One region of the Actinocorallia sp. B10E7 genome, then DNA from elsewhere that is predicted to be linked to it. Evidence: predicted binding sites of a transcription regulator. Region 1 holds the regulator's gene; each other region holds the start of a gene.
What was found. Region 1 encodes HrcA, which represses chaperone genes, less so after heat shock. Its sites were predicted from a motif close to TTGGCACTCTCNNNNNGAGAGTGCCAA; they were not measured.
Positions count from the first base shown of each region.

Region 2: the regulator HrcA is predicted to act here: its motif matches at 2,396-2,422, upstream of groL (chaperonin GroEL).
Region 3: the regulator HrcA is predicted to act here: its motif matches at 3,593-3,619, upstream of groES (co-chaperone GroES).

Region 1 is NZ_JBDPLZ010000002.1:501,952-507,372, forward strand. It holds gene ABGB12_RS07420 (DUF3097 domain-containing protein) at 1-382, opposite strand, end outside; gene ABGB12_RS07425 (MBL fold metallo-hydrolase) at 393-1,190, opposite strand; gene hrcA (heat-inducible transcriptional repressor HrcA) at 1,279-2,292, shown strand; gene dnaJ (molecular chaperone DnaJ) at 2,286-3,416, shown strand; gene ABGB12_RS07440 (Uma2 family endonuclease) at 3,501-4,043, opposite strand; gene ABGB12_RS07445 (16S rRNA (uracil(1498)-N(3))-methyltransferase) at 4,176-4,913, shown strand; gene ABGB12_RS07450 (hypothetical protein) at 4,941-5,421, opposite strand, start outside.
Region 2 is NZ_JBDPLZ010000005.1:779,375-784,795, reverse strand. It holds gene ABGB12_RS21590 (NADP-dependent oxidoreductase) at 1-24, opposite strand, end outside; gene ABGB12_RS21585 (helix-turn-helix domain-containing protein) at 118-540, shown strand; gene groL (chaperonin GroEL) at 627-2,252, opposite strand; gene ABGB12_RS21575 (hypothetical protein) at 2,644-3,222, shown strand; gene ABGB12_RS21570 (cold-shock protein) at 3,314-3,514, opposite strand; gene ABGB12_RS21565 (MoaD/ThiS family protein) at 3,763-4,041, opposite strand; gene thrC (threonine synthase) at 4,044-5,273, opposite strand; SAM riboswitch class I at 5,289-5,421, opposite strand, start outside.
Region 3 is NZ_JBDPLZ010000013.1:900-6,320, forward strand. It holds gene ABGB12_RS30985 (aminoglycoside phosphotransferase family protein) at 1-232, opposite strand, end outside; gene ABGB12_RS30990 (hypothetical protein) at 365-1,855, opposite strand; gene ABGB12_RS30995 (zf-TFIIB domain-containing protein) at 2,021-2,251, opposite strand; gene ABGB12_RS31000 (class I SAM-dependent methyltransferase) at 2,345-3,526, opposite strand; gene groES (co-chaperone GroES) at 3,716-4,024, shown strand; gene groL (chaperonin GroEL) at 4,152-5,421, shown strand, end outside.

The sequences.
Region 1 (5,421 bases):
TCTTCTCGACCAACTCGGCGTCGTGCACGCCCTCGACGTAGATCCGGCTCTCCCGGGCCACCCGCGCCCTGTGGCCGCGGACGTAGACCGAACCGGACGCGCTGCGCGCCGCGCCCGGCTGCCGCGGACCGGGCCGGACGAGGGTGACGGGCCGCCCGTCGAGCAGGAACCCGGCCACCGCGAGGGGGAAGACCCGGCGCTTGCCGAACCTGTCCTCCAGGGTGACCTCGTCCTTGCCGCAGGCCACGACCGCACCGCAGAAACCGCTGTCGGGGTCTTCCACCACCAGGTCGCGTTCGGCCTGGATCTCGGGGAACCGGCCCTTGCGGGGCAGGCGCCAGTTCCCGGCGAGCACGTCTTCGCCATAGTCCTTGCTGCGCACGCCCACGACCCTAACCCGAGGCCGCCAGTTGGAGGTGCCCGCGCCGTACCGCGTGCAGAAGAAGAGCCGGATCGTAGGGCCACTCCGCGCTCCTGAGCGCCTTCAGCGGGTCGAGGCCGGCGTCGTAGGTCTCCCGGATGCCGTGGGCGACCGCCGCGATCGCGTCCCTCTGGCTTTCGGTGAACTCCGTGCCGACGGGTCCGCCGTGGCCCGGGACGACGCGCTCGGGGTCCAGCTCCAGCAGGCGGGTCAGGGTGATCGGCCAGTCCAGGGGGAAGCTGTCGGAGCCGTAGCAGGGCGGCCCGGACTCCTCGACGAGGTCACCGGCGAAGACCAGGCCGCAGTCGGGCACCCGGACGACCAGGTCGTGGCCGGTGTGGCCGCGGCCGAGGTGGTGCAGCTCGACGATCCGGTCGCCGAGGTCGATCAGCGCGGTGTCGCGGACCAGCCGGGAGGGGACGGTCACCGGGGTGCCCTCGACCCGGGCCGCCCAGTCCGGATCGTCCTCGGCCATGGTGCGCCAGGCCTCGTGCTCCAGGTACCCGGGCAGGTCGAGATGGCCCCAGAACGGGCCGTCGAAGGCGGCGTTGCCGAAGCAGTGGTCGAAATGGCCGTGGGTGTTGACCACCGCGAGGGGCGTCTCCACGCCCAGCTCACGCAGCTGCTCCCGGAGTTCCAAGCCCTCGGGCACCGAGGCCCTGGTGTCGATCAGCACCGCGCCCAGCCGTCCGGAGACCACGCCCACGTTCACGTCGAATCCGCCGTACCCACGGCGGAAACACCGGTCTGCCACCTCTTCCCAGGACATGCCACCGACTCTCGCACATCGACTTCGCCCTCTGGGACCGTACACTTGGCACTCGTAGACTGGGAGTGCCAAGCAGGAGGTGAGCGCGTTGCTGGACGATCGTAAGCTGGCCATTCTGCGCGCCATCGTCGAAGACTACGTCTCCACCAACGAGCCGGTGGGCTCCAAGGCCCTGGCCGAACGCCACGCTCTGGGGGTCTCCCCGGCCACGGTGCGCAACGACATGGCGGTTCTGGAGGAGCAGGGGTACATCACCCAGCCCCACACCAGCGCGGGCCGTATTCCCACGGACAAGGGCTACCGCCTGTTCGTCGACAGGCTGTCCACGATCAAGCCCCTGTCGACGCCGGAGCGCCGTGCCATCGAGACCTTCCTCAACGGGGCCTACGACCTGGACGACGTCGTCTCGCGGACGGTCCGGCTGCTGGCCCAGCTGACCCGGCAGGTCGCGGTGGTGCAGTACCCGTCGCTGATCCGCTCCTCGGTCCGGCACATCGAACTGGTGCCGGTGGCCGCGGGGCGGCTGCTGCTGATCCTGATCACCGACACGGGCCGGGTCGAGCAGCGGCTGGTGGAGACCCACCCCGAGCTCACCGACGAGTCCGTGGCGCAGTTGCGCGCCCTGCTGAACGCCTGTCTGGACGGGCGGTCGTTCGGCGAGGTGCCGCTGGCCGTCGCGGACCTGCCCGAGCGGGTGCCGGCCGAGGACCGGCCGGTGGCCGTGGCGGTGCTGTCGGTCCTGCTGGAGACCCTGGTCGAACGGAACGAAGAGAAGATCGTCTTCGCGGGCGCGGCCAACCTCGCGCTCGGCGACTTCTCGAAGGGCCTCCGGGACGTGCTGGAGGCCCTGGAAGAACAGGTGGTGCTGATGCGCCTGCTCGGGGAGGCCGGGGACCCGGCTACCCTGACCGTGCGGATCGGTGCCGAGAACCAGCTCGAAGGGCTGCATTCCGCGTCCGTGGTCGCCGCGGGCTACGGCATGGACGGGCAGGCGCTGGCCCGGCTCGGGGTTCTCGGACCCACCCGAATGGACTACCCAGGAACGATGGGAGCGGTACGCGCTGTGGCACGTTACGTCGGTCAGATTCTGGCGGGATCGTAGTGCGCGACTACTATGCCACCCTTGGGGTGAGCCGTAACGCGACTCCGGACGAGATCAAGAAGGCCTATCGCCGGCTCGCCCGCGAACTTCACCCTGACGTCAATCCGGACGCGGAGAGCCAGGAGAAGTTCAAGGAGGTCACGCAGGCCTACGAGGTGCTGTCCGACCCCAAGAAACGAGAGATACACGACCTGGGGGGCGATCCGTTCGGCTCCGCGATGGGCGGCGGGGGCGCGGGCTTCGGCGCAGGGTTCCCGTTCAGCGACATCATGGACACCCTCTTCGGGACGGCCAGCACCCGCGGTCCGCGTTCCCGCGCCCGCCGGGGCCGCAACGCGACGCTGCGGGTCGAGCTCGACCTCTCGGAGACGGCGTTCGGCACCACCCGTGAGCTGACCATCGACACCGCGACGGTCTGCGGTGCCTGCACCGGTTCGGGCTCCGCCGCCGGCAGCCATCCCGACACGTGTGAGATGTGCCATGGCCGGGGTGAGATCCAGCAGGTGCAGCGCAGCTTCCTGGGCCAGGTCATGACGTCCCGGCCGTGCCCCCAGTGCGGCGGCTACGGCTCGGTCATCCGCAACCCCTGCCCGGAGTGCGCGGGCGACGGCCGGGTGCGCACCCAGCGCACCATCAAGGTCAAGATCCCCGCGGGCGTGGAGCACGGCACCCACATCCAGCTCGCGGGCGAGGGCGAGGTCGGCCCCGGCGGCGGCCCGGCCGGCGACCTCTTCCTGGAGATCGTCGAACGCCCCCACGAGATCTTCGAACGGGAGGGCGACGACCTGCACTGCACCGTGCAGATCCCGATGACCGCCGCGGCCCTGGGCACCTCGATCGTCATCGAGACCCTCGACGGGGCCGAGGAGGTCGACATCCGGCCCGGCACCCAGTCCGGCCAGGTCATCCCCCTGTACGGGCGGGGCGCCCAGCATCTCAACGCCAGCGGCCGCGGCGACCTGATGATCCACGTCAACGTCGAGACCCCCGCCAAGCTCGACGCCGCCCAGGAGGAGCTCCTGCGCGAGCTGGCCCGCCTGCGCGACGAGGAACGTCCTCCCGGCAAGTTCGCTCCCGGCCAGCAGGGCTTCTTCTCCCGGCTGAGGGACGCCTTCCACGGCTGAAGAGACGAGGTCGCGGACGCCTACCGCGACGGCTACGACAACCCCTGACCAGGGCCGCCCGCTCCACGGGCGGCCCTGCGTCCTTCATCCCCGATTTCGTTGCCTGTAGGTGCGGAACCCGCTGGTGTCCACCGCGAGGGACAGGGGTTCGGGAAGCTCTACCGGCTCCCCGAACGGGATGGTCTTCCTGCTGAAGTACTCCCGGCCGTGCGGCTCCTGGTAGAGGATGCACTCGCCGTTGAACGGATCGATGATCAGGTAGTTCGGGATGCCGAACGCGGCGTAGACCCCGACCTTGTCGACGAGGTCGACACCCCGGTTGGTGGACAGGACCTCCACCACGAGCACACCCTTGTCGCCGGGAATGTGGGCTTCGGGATCGATCTCGTCGTCGGAGAGCACCAGGAAATCAGGTCTGGGCTCGTCGGAGTGCTTCGGATGGATGATGGTCTGCTCGGCGACGACCATCCAGCCGAGCGGAATGAACTGCTGGAACAAACTGAACTGGATCAGCCAGTGCAGGGACTTCGAACTGGGCGACAAGATGATCTCTCCGTTGATCAGCTCTGCCCGGAAGCCCTCGGGGACCTCGATCTCGTCGATGGCCCGTTGTGACGGTGTCGCCATGACAGTCACGCTAATCGACCTCCTCCGGGAGGACCACTGTGGTCAACGTCAAGTTAGAGCATGGACACTAAGAGTGATGATGGTTTTCCCCAGGAGGAGTGAGAGGGGGAGCGGGGCTGGGAGGATGAAGGGGTGAGTGCTCCGGTTTTCGTGGTGGACAGGGACGTGCTGGCGGGCGCGGGCGGCAGGGTGGTGCTGGAGGGCGCCGAGGGGCGGCACGCGGCGACGGTGAAGCGGCTGCGGGCGGGGGAGGAGGTCGTGCTCACCGACGGGGAGGGCGCGCGGGGGCGGTGCTCGGTGCTGTCGGCGGGGCGGGACCGGCTGGAGCTCGAGGTGCTCGAGCGGGAGGAGGAGCCGCAGGCCTCGCCCCGGATCACGGTGGTGCAGGCGCTGCCCAAGGGGGAGCGCGGGGAGCTGGCCGTGGAGGTGATGACCGAGGCCGGAGTGGACGAGATCGTGCCGTGGTCGGCGAGCCGGTCGATCACGCAGTGGCGGGCCGAACGGCGGGAGAAGGCGCTCGGGCGGTGGCGCAACGCGGCCCGGGAGGCGGGCAAGCAGTCCCGGCGGAGCCGCTTCCCGGTGGTGGCGGACCTGGCCTCCACCGCCCAGGTGGCGGCCCGTCTGGAGCGGGCGGGGCTGGCGCTGGTGCTGCACGAGGAGGCGGTCGAGCCGCTCAGCGCGGTCCCCGTCGAAGGGCCGGGCGAGATCGTGCTGGTGGTGGGCCCCGAAGGCGGGATCAGCCCGGAGGAACTGGAGCTCTTCGCCGGGGCGGGCGCCCGCCCCGTGCTGCTGGGGCCGACGGTGCTGCGCACGTCCACCGCCGGGGTGGCGGCCCTCTCGGTCCTGATGGCCCGTACCGGCCGCTGGTGATGGGCGTCTGAGAGCCGCGGCCCGGCGTCAGTCCGGAGTGCGGGCGGTCGTGCCGGGGGCGGGAAGGGTCGGCGGACCGCTCGTGGGGCGGGCCGCGGAGGGGCTCGGGCCCACGGGCGCAGGCGGCTCGGACGTGCGGGCCGGCGGTGACGGGCGGGTGCTCTGGCCCGGAGGCGAGGGACGCGCGGTCATGGCGGGCGGGCTCTCCGGCGCGGGGGACGGCGGGGACGTCTCCGGGCAGGGGGAGGCCGAGGTCCCGGCGGAGAAGCCGTTCGAGGGATCCTTCGAAGGCTCCTCGGACGGTCCGGGGGACGGCGGGCTCGCCGACGGGGTGGGCGAGGCGTCCGAGGCGTCGGTCCTGCCGTCGGGGGCGTCCTGGCCCGGGGTCGGGGGCGGGGGACTCTGACCCGTGGGGTCCTGGCCCGCGGGAGCGGGATGGGCGCCGGGGACGCAGTCGGGGGAGGGATCCTCGGAGGGGCCGTTCGCGGGCCCCGCCGGGGAGCTCTCG
Region 2 (5,421 bases), on a different contig from region 1:
CTGCTTCTGCGTGATGACGCGCATGGTTCTCTCCCGGAAGGAATCAGTTGATGCTCTGATCCTTCCGGAAGTAGTTTCCAATGGAAAGAAGGCACCTTTTAGTGGTATAGGTACCTCATGGATACCACTTCTGAGGTCAGGGTTTGCTGGGACGCCAACGCCTACCTGGCCCAGTGCCCCTCCCGCACCGTTCTGAGCGCCATCGCCGACAAGTGGACCTGCCTCCTGGTGGACGCCCTGAGCGACGGACCCATGCGTTTCGGCGAGCTCCGCCGCCGCCTCGACGGCATCACCCAGAAGAGCCTCACCCAGACCCTCCGCGACATGGAACGCGACGGCATGCTCACCCGCACCGTCTACCCGACCATCCCCCCGAAGGTCTCCTACGAGCTCACCGACCTGGGCCGCAGCGTCACCCGGCTGATGGCCGGCATCAAGGTCTGGGCCGAACAGCACGCCGACGAGATCGTCGCCGCCCGCCACCTCTACGACGCGCGGGCCGGGCAGGAGCCCCTGCCCGTCACCACCACTCCCCGTTGAATCCGCGGGCATGACGAAAGGGCGGTCTCCCGGAGGAGACCGCCCTTCCTTTGCTTCAGCGAAGCGGTGAAACCGTCAGGCGTGGATCAGAAGTCCATGCCGCCGCCGTCGGGCATGCCCGCCGGGGCCGGGTTCTTCTCCGGCTTCTCGGCGATGACGGCCTCGGTGGTCAGGAACAGAGCGGCGATCGACGCGGCGTTCTGCAGCGCGGAACGCGTCACCTTCGCCGGGTCGATGATGCCCTGCTCGAACATGTCCACGTACTCGCCGGTGGCGGCGTTCAGGCCCTGGCCCGCGGGCAGCGAGCGGACCTTCTCCACCACGACGCCGCCCTCGAGGCCGGCGTTCACCGCGATCTGCTTGATCGGCTCCTCCAGAGCCTTGCGCACGATCGCGGCACCGGTGGCCTCGTCGCCCACCAGCTCCAGCTTGTCGAACGCGGAGACCGAGGCCTGCAGCAGCGCCACGCCACCGCCGGGGACGATGCCCTCCTCGACCGCGGCCTTGGCGTTGCGGACGGCGTCCTCGATGCGGTGCTTGCGCTCCTTGAGCTCCACCTCGGTCGCGGCGCCGGCCTTGATGACCGCGACACCGCCCGCGAGCTTGGCCAGGCGCTCCTGGAGCTTCTCGCGGTCGTAGTCGGAGTCGGTGTTGTCGATCTCGGTGCGGATCTGGTTGACCCGGCCCTGGATCTCACCGGCGTCGCCGGCGCCCTCGACGATGGTGGTCTCGTCCTTGGCGATGACGACCTTGCGGGCGCGGCCCAGCTGCTCCAGGGTGACGGAGTCGAGCTTGAGGCCGACCTCCTCGGTGATGACCTGGCCGCCGGTCAGCACGGCGATGTCGCCGAGCATGGCCTTGCGGCGGTCACCGAAGCCCGGGGCCTTGACGGCGACGGACTTGAAGATGCCGCGGATCTTGTTGACGACCAGGGTGGCCAGGGCCTCGCCCTCGACGTCCTCGGCAATGATCAGCAGCGGCTTGCCGGCCTGCATGACCTGCTCGAGCACCGGCAGCAGGTCCTTGTTGGAGGAGGCCTTGCCGCCGACGATGAGGATGAACGGGTCCTCCAGGACCGCTTCCATCCGCTCGGGGTCGGTCACGAAGTAGGGCGAGATGTAGCCCTTGTCGAAGCGCATACCCTCGGTGAGCTCGAGCTCGAGGCCGAAGGCGTTGCTCTCCTCGACGGTGATGACGCCTTCCTTGCCGACCTTGTCCATGGCCTCGGCGATGAGGGCGCCGATCTCGGTGTCGGCGGCGGAGATGGAGGCGGTGGAGGCGATCTGCTCCTTGGTCTCCACATCCTTCGACAGCTGGGACAGCTGCTCGGAGACGGCGGCGACGGCGGCCTCGATGCCCTTCTTCAGGGACATCGGGTTGGCGCCGGCGGCGACGTTGCGGAGGCCCTCGCGGACCAGAGCCTGCGCCAGCACGGTGGCCGTGGTGGTGCCGTCACCCGCGACGTCGTCGGTCTTCTTGGCGACTTCCTTGACCAGCTCGGCGCCGATCTTCTCCCACGGGTCCTCGAGCTCGATCTCCTTGGCGATGGATACACCATCGTTGGTGATCGTGGGAGCGCCCCACTTCTTCTCGAGCACGACGTTGCGGCCCTTGGGACCGAGCGTCACCTTGACGGCGTCGGCCAGCTGGTTCATGCCACGCTCGAGACCGCGCCGGGCCTCCTCGTTGAACGCGATCATCTTGGCAGCCATAGGCTCCAGATCCTCCTTGAGTGGATACGGAACATGGCGGATCGGGCAGATGCCCGCGACGGACGGCCCCACCGGTCCGGCAGCCCCATGCGTGCCGCGCGGTGGCGAGACCTCATCGTCCCGACCCAGAAAGCTCTTGTGAGTTATCACTCTCACGGGGAGAGTGCCAATCAATGTTTAGCACTCTCCATGGTCGAGTGCAAGCGAGACCCCTTCTGAGCAGGCAAGAGCCCCTTACAGCCCCCTTATCCAGGCGATATGTAGCGACTGACCATGCGGTGGGGTGCCGAGTCGGGGAAGTTACTTTCTGTAGTTGAGTTTGCGCGATGAGTATCGAGGTGAAGATTCAGGGGGCAAGGGTTACTTCGTCCAATCGAGAAGGGGACGAACAGTGAAGAAGATCTTGGGGCTGGCGCTCTCGGGTGCGATGGCCCTCGGCATGGCGGCCGCCACGGGCACTTCGGCACAGGCCTCCGAGACCTCCGCACGGGAACGACAAGAGAAACAATCGAGCTACCGGTACCGGGTCCACACGAAGGTCTGGCCCTACTCCTGGGGCAGGTACCGCGGCGGGGTGAAGGTCCGGGTCTACCGCAACTCCTACGACGGCCGGGTCCCGGTGCCCTACATCCGGGTCTGCCTGCAGAAGCGGACCCCGTACCGCTACCGCACCATCGAGTGCGAGCGCACCAACCGCTGGGGCGGAGCGGACTTCCGCATGGTCGACCGCGTCCACTGGTACCGCGGGGACCGCGCGCGCGGCCTGCGCCGGGCCTCGGGGAAGAACTTCTCCACCTGGTACCGCGTCTTCGTACCGCCGAGCTACCGCAACTACGGCCACGTCAGCGACCCGTTCCGGCTGTGGGACCGCTGGGGCTGGGACGGTGACTACGGCGACGACTACGACGACGGCGGCGACTACGACGGCGACTACGAGCGCGGGTGGCGCCGGGCCTCCGGGAACAGGTGACCCCGTCCGGAGGTGAAGGCCCTCGGAAGAGGGCCCGCGAGAAGAAAGACCCGCAGGGCTCGGCGCCTGCGGGTCCAGCCTCACCGGCGGTTCACAGGGCGCGGACCAGATCCGCCTGCGGACCCCGGTCGCTCTGTGTGATCTCGAACTCGACCCGCTGCCCCTGCTCCAGGGTCCGGTAGCCGTCCATCTGGATGGCCGTGTGGTGGACGAAGACGTCCCGCCCGCCGTCGACGGCGATGAATCCGTAGCCCTTGTCCGCGTTGAACCACTTGACGGTGCCCTGAGCCATGCGAAGAACCCTGCCTGGAGCCGCGGCCCCCCTGGACCGCGGAGCGCCCGGGGCGTCCACCTCGGAACCCCGATCCCCCTCCGAGACCGCCCGGAGACCGGCTCGTGACGGAGATGGCACCGGAAGATACCCGCGGCATATCTGAGCGGGGAATTGTTTCGGCCGGGTGTGGCCAACCATTCACGAAAGCCGAAAAGAAAGGGCCCGCCCTTTTTTACGGACGGACCCTTTCTGTCGATCGCCTGTCGTCAGCAGCCGCCGGCGACCGCCGGGATGATGGAGACCTGGACCCCCGCGGGCGTGGCGGTGTCCAGCCCGTCGGCGAAGCGGACGTCCTCGTCGCCGACGTAGACGTTCACGAACCGGCGGAGCTTGCCGGCGTCGTCGAGCACCCTGGCGGAGATGCCGGAGTGGTTCTTCTCCAGGTCGGCGATGACGTCACGCAGCGTGCCGCCCTCGGCCTTCACCTCGGACTCGCCACCGGTGTAGGTGCGCAGGATCGTGGGGATGCGAACGGAAACACTCATGGTCAGACCAATCCTGTAGCGCGGAAAGCCTCGATGTTAGGCGCGATGTTGGCGGACGGCTTGGCCACCGGGGCCACCGCGTCCAGGGTCTTCAGGCCTTCGCCCGAGTTGATGATGACCGTCTCCAGCGACGGGTCGAGCTGTCCGGTCTCGATGAGCTTCTTCAGCACGCCGACGGTCACGCCGCCCGCGGTCTCGGCGAAGATGCCCTCGGTGCGGGCCAGCAGCCGGATGCCCTCGACGACCTCGGCGTCGGTGACGTCCTCGACGGCGCCGCCCGTCCGGCGCACCGCGTCCAGGACGTAGGGGCCGTCGGCGGGGTTGCCGATGGCGAGGGACTTGGCGATCGTGTCCGGCTTGACCGGCCGGACCACGTCGTGCCCGGCCTTGAAGGCGGCGGAGACGGGGCTGCAGCCCTCGGCCTGGGCGCCGAACACCTTGTAGGGCTTGTCCTCGACCAGCCCGAGCTTGATGAACTCCTGGAACGCCTTGTCGATCTTGGTCAGCTGGGAGCCGGACGCGATCGGGACCACGATCTGGTCGGGCAGCCGCCAGCCGAGCTGCTCGGCGATCTCGTAGCCCAGGGTCTTGGAGCCCTCCGCGTAGAACGGGCGGACGTTCACGTTCACGAACGCCCAGTCCTCCTGCTCGCCGGCGAGTTCGGAGGCGAGCCGGTTGACGTCGTCGTAGTTGCCGTCCACGGTCACGAACGTGCCGTCGTACACGGCGGTCGTGATGATCTTCTGCTGCTCCAGGTCGGAGGGCACGAAAACGGCGCTGCGGATGCCGGCGCGGGCCGCGGCGGCGGCGACGGCGTTGGCGAGGTTGCCGGTGGAGGGGCAGGCCAGCACCTTGAAGCCGAGTTCCCGCGCGGCGGCCAGCGCGACTCCGACGACCCGGTCCTTGAAGGAGTGGGTGGGGTTGCCGCTGTCGTCCTTGACCCACAGGTCCCGCATCCCCAGCGCGGAGGCGAGCTGGTCGGCCTTCACCAGCCGGGTGAAGCCGGGCTCGGTGTTGGGGATCTCGGCGACGTTCGAAGGCACCGGCAGCAGGTCCTTGTAACGCCAGATGTTGCGCGGTCCCGCCTCGATGGACTCGCGCGTCACGCCGCTGAGGTCGTAGGCGACCTCGAGCGGCCCGAAACATTCGGAGCAGGCGTAATAGGGACCGAGTTCTACGGTGTTGCCACATTCGCGGCAGATCAGCGCGGTGGCGTTACCCAGGTCGGGCATGAGTGCGAGGCCTCTCCCTCATCTTCCCTGTGCCGCTCTGGTCACAGGCCGGAGTTGGCACCGCGTCCCGGCCGAAGCCTCGCTATGGGCGCGAAGGCGAGCCGGGAGGGTTGCCGGGGCTTCGCAGGGCCGGTCCCTCCACCCCTCT
Region 3 (5,421 bases), on a different contig from region 1:
TCCAGCGGCGCAGCACCAGCCGGTGCAGGGTGCCGGAGCGGGTCTCGACGAGCAGGGAGTGGTTGGTGTGACAGGTCCCGCCGAGGATGGGCCGGACGGCCTGCACCGCGCTGCCCGGTCCGAGGCACTCGCAGACCCAGCGCAGCGTCGCCTCGTCGGGCGGCCTGCCGAAGGGAAGCGCTCTGGAGAGCTGAGCGCCCAGTGAGGCGTTGGCGGTGGTCACGGGGTCCATGTAAACGGATTCCGAAGGTGCGGAGGAGTGATTTTGCGAAGACTGAACGTAACACTTTCCCGGTCACACACGTGGCCTTACGGCTCTGGGCGAGGCGAGCACCCGCCGTAAGGCCACGTTTGGTGTGTCCTTCTACTCCTTGCCGTCGCGGCGTGGACGCAGGAGCGCTTCGGCGAGCGCGAGCATCGTCTCTTCGAGGGTGGCCAGGCGTTTGAGGACGTCTTGGTGCACGGCCGTCACCTTCTTGCCGACGTCCTCCTGAACGCTGTCGACGCGCTTTCCGAGTTCCGTCTGCACGTATTCGGAGCGTTTGGTGACTTCCTCGTGCACGGCGTCGGTGCGTTTGGAGACCTCGTCGTGCACGGCGTCGGAGCGTTTGATGACCTCTTCGAAGACGTTCTCCACGCGCTTGACGACGTCGTCGTGGATGTCGTCGAACCGCTTGGAGATGTCCTCCCGGACGTGCTCGAACCGGCGTGAGACGTCCTCGTGGGCGCCGTCGAAGCGCTTGTTGAAGTCCTCGCGGACGCTGCCGACCTGCTTGCCGACGCCCGCCATGCTCTCGTCGACCCGGCGCATCAGGTCGTCCTGGATGCCGTCGACCCTGCGCTTGACGTCCTCCTGGACGGTGCGGGCGGTGTCGTCCAGACGGCGGGCCAGGTCGTGGTGGGCGGCGTCGATGATCTTCGTGATGGTCTCCTCGACCTCGCCCCGGTCGGGCCGGGAGCGCAGTTCCACGATCAGCGGGTCGGTGACCGTGCTGACCTGGCGTTCCAGCTCGTCGAAACGCTCGCCGTAGTCGATGGAGGGGCGTTGGGAGAGCTCGGCCAGCCTGCGGTGGATCTCCTTGATCTCCAGGGCGGCGGGGAGCTGCCCGACCCGTTCGCCCAGGGCGTCGAACCGGCTGTCGAAGCCGTTGATCTTTCCGGTGAGTCCTTCGAACCTGCCGTCGAGCCCGTCCAGCCTGCCGCCGAGGCCCTCGAGCCGGCCGCCGAGCGCGGCCAGCCCCTGGTCGGTGCGCTCGGCCAGCTCGCCGAGGGACTGCTCGACCCGGCTGGTGATGCCGGTGATGGTGTGCTCGAGCCTCTCCGAGCGGTGGCCGAGTTCGGCGAGGGACTTGTCGAGCCGGTTGAACCGGATGGACGCCGCCTCCATGCTGCCCTGCAGCTTGTCCAGCCACTTGGTCATGTCGGCCATGCGCTGTGAGGCGTGCTGGGCGGAGTCCATGAGGGCCTGGAGCCGGGAGAGGCTCTCGTCCACGTTCTCGGCGACGACCCCGACGTCGGCCCACAGGGCGGGCAGCTCGCCCACCGGTTTGATCCGCTCGCCGACCGACTCGATGTGCTCGGCGAGCCCCTCGGCCCATTCCGGCGGTCGGCCGGTGAGCTCGTCCATCCGCCCCCGGACGCCGTCGAGCTGGCCGGCGAGGCCGCCGAGCTCGCGTTCCCGGACCTCCCGCAGCAGCCACTCCATGCCCTCGAGCCGCTGGCGGATCTCGTCCAGGACCTGACCTTGTGAACGGGACTCGTACACATGGTCCTGCGCCGCACGGGCGAGCAACTCCCGCATCCGGTCCGAGACCGGCTGACCCCCCGTCTGCAGGAAGTTGTGATTCGTTTCCACCCGATGCTCCTTCGTGTGCCCGCCCCGAAATTCAGAAGGGGCGCGGCAGTGTTTTGTTAAGACCCCGTACTTTAGTGCTTGATCATGAAAATGCTGGGTCGCGCCAGGGAACGCGGAGAGTTTCAGAGAATCATGGAAATTGCGCGCCCTGGGGTGATGGTCCGATCAGTCCCGCCGGTGGCGACCCTCGTACGGAGGGGGAAAGTGTCCGTTGTACTGGGGTGTCACCAGCGGATATTCAAGATCGAAAACGCTGCTGTCGAGCAGTCGGAAGAGGCTCTGTTCGGCGACGAACACCCCTCTGCAGAACCCGCATTGGGCAATGGTGATTTCGCCGTGCTGGTAGCTCGTCATTTCAGCACGGCATTTCGGGCAGAACAAGATCGCCTCGGTCAATGCCGACCCCCCGTCAGGCTGCTATTTCACCCACGCTAGTAACGGCGATGCCGGAATGGGCGCATTATTTGCCTGATCCTGGTGAGCTCGGAGTCAGCGCTTGGCGCACACCAGGGCGAAGGGAGAATCACCCACCCGGGTGAGCACCACGGTCGCGGCGGACGGGCCGGACGTGCGGAGGTCCCGGCGCAGCCGGTCGAGGTCGCCGGCGAAGCCGCGCTTCTTGAGCGTCAGCGTGCCGATGCCGCGGGCGCGCAGCGCGGCCTTGAGGCGCTTCACCGAGAACGGCAGCACCTCGTGGATCTCGTAGGCGCTGGTGAAGGGGGTGTCCTTCAGCACGTCCGAGGTGATGTAGGCGATCCGGGGGTCGGCCAGGCCCCCGTCGACCAGGGCCGCGGCCTCGCCGACGAGATGGGCGCGGATGACCGCGCCGTCCGGCTCGTACAGATAGCGGCCCCAGGGGCGCACCTCGGGCACGGACGCCGCCGGGTCGGGCGTCAGGGAGTGGACCTCGCCGCGCCGGAGCAGGGTGGCCTTCCGGACGGGCCCGCCGGCCAGCGCCCCCAGCCAGATCGCCGCCTCCTTGACGTCCCCCTCGTCGGAGATCCACTCGGTGCTCGCGCCCTCGGGGATGGCCTCGTAGGGGATGCCCGGCGCCACCTTCACGCAGGCCGCCGGAGCCCGGGAGGCCAGGTCGATCAGGGCGTCCAGCGGGGGCTCGTAGGCCTTGGGGTCGAACACCCGGCCGCGCCCCGTCCGGCGCCCGGGGTCGGCGAAGACCGCCGCGTAGCCCGAGGGGTCCTGCGCGAGGGCGTCGCCCACCCGCGCCCGGGCGAGGCCGGAGACGCCGAAGGCCGCGAGGTTGGCGGACGCCACCGCGACGGTCAGCGGGTCGAGGTCCACGCCCGTCCCGGCGACCCCGGCGCGGGCCCGGAAGAGGAGATCGGCCCCGATCCCGCAGCACAGCTCCAGCACCGGTCCGGAGAGCCCGGCGAACCCGGCCGCCCGGTAGGCCGCGACCGAGGCCCTGGTGGACTGCTCCAGCCCCTGGGGGGTGAAGTACATGCGCGCCGCGTCCGGCCCGAACTTGGCGGCGGCCCTGGCCCGCAGCCGCACCTGGCCGAGGGCCGCGCCGACGAGCTCGGCCGGGTACCGCGAGCGCAGTCGGGCCGCGGTCGCCAGCAGGCCCTTCTCCGAGACGTCGGACTCCATGGCCGCGTCCAGTGCCTCCCGGCCGGCCGGAGCGAGCAGCGCCTCGAAGTGAGCGATCTCCATGAAGCCAAGGTAGAGGCTTGAAGGGAGTCCGGTTGACTGTCAGGAGGGCACGCAATAACCTCACGACTGGCACTCTCATGGGTAGAGTGCCAATGCGACGAGCCCGGTCTGGCACCCGCGACGACAGGCCGGTCGAGGTCGCCTCCTTAAGCAGACACGCACACTTCACAATCGAAGGGGAGGTCCGACATGTCGACCGCCACCAAGGTTGTTCTCAAGCCGCTCGAGGACCGCATCGTGGTCCAGCCCCTCGAGGCCGAGACCACCACCGCCTCCGGTCTGGTCATTCCGGACACCGCCAAGGAGAAGCCCCAGGAGGGCACCGTCGTGGCCGTAGGCCCCGGCCGGGTCGACGACAAGGGCGCCCGCGTCCCCGTGGACGTGGCCGTCGGCGACGTCGTCCTGTACTCCAAGTACGGCGGCACCGAGGTCAAGTACAGCGGCGAGGAGTACCTCGTCCTGTCGGCGCGCGACGTCCTCGCGATCGTCGAGAAGTAAGAGCGGCTTGATCCCGCCGCGCCCCGGGCGCGGCGGGTGACGACCGGACTTTCGCTCCGCCCCGGCGGCCCAGTGGGGCGGCCGGGGCGGAGTGCTCTGGACCCGAGGAATACGAGGAAGAGTCGCCATGGCCAAGATCCTGGAATTCGACGAGGACGCTCGTCGCTCGCTCGAGCGCGGCGTCAACGCGCTCGCCAACGCGGTGAAGGTCACGATCGGCCCGCGCGGCCGCAACGTCGTGATCGACAAGAAGTTCGGCGCCCCGACCATCACGAACGACGGCGTGACCATCGCCCGTGAGGTCGAGCTGGAGGACCCGTACGAGAACCTGGGCGCCCAGCTCGTCAAGGAAGTAGCCACCAAGACCAACGACGTCGCGGGCGACGGCACCACCACCGCGACCGTCCTGGCCCAGGCGCTGGTCCGCGAGGGCCTGCGCAACGTGGCCGCGGGCGCCTCGCCGCTGAGCCTCAAGCGCGGCATCGACATCGCCGCCAAGCACGTCTCGGACCTGCTGCTGAAGTCCGCCGCCGAGGTGGACGACAAGGACTCGATCGCGCACGTCGGCACGATCTCCGCCCAGGACGCCAGGATCGGCGAGCTGATCGCCGAGGCGTTCGACAAGGTCGGCAAGGACGGTGTCATCACCGTCGAGGAGAGCAACACCTTCGGCCTGGAGCTGGAGTTCACCGAGGGCCTGCAGTTCGACAAGGGCTACCTGTCGCCGCACATGGTGACCGACCCCGAGCGCATGGAGGCCGTCCTGGAGGACGCCTACGTGCTCATCGTCGAGGGCAAGATCTCCAGCGTCAACGAGTTCCTGCCGCTGGCCGAGAAGGTCGCGCAGAGCAAGAAGGCGCTGCTGGTCGTCGCCGAGGACGTCGAGGGCGAGGCGCTGGCCCTGCTGGTCGCCAACAAGATCCGCGGCACGTTCCTGTCCGTCGCGGTCAAGGCGCCGGGCTTCGGCGACCGCCGCAAGGCCATGCTGGGGGACATCGCCACGCTGACCGGCGGCCAGGTCGTCTCCGAGGCCATCGGCCTCAAGCTCGACAGCGTCGGCCTGGAGGTGCTGGGTCAGGCCCGCCGCATCACCGTCACCAAGGACAACACCACCATCGTGGACGGCCTGGGCGACGCCCAGGCGATCTCCGACCGGGTCCGCCAGATCAAGGTCGAGATCGAGAACAGCGACTCCGACTGGGACCGCGAGAAGCTGCAGGAGCGGCTGGCCAAGCTGGCCGGCGGCGTCTGCGTGCTGCGCGTCGGCGCCGCCACCGAGGTGGAGCTCAAGGAGAAGAAGCACCGCCTGGAGGACGCGATCTCGGCCACCCGCGCCGCGATCGAGGAGGGCATCGTCTCCGGCGGCGGCTCCGCCCTGGCCCACGTGGCCAAGGAGC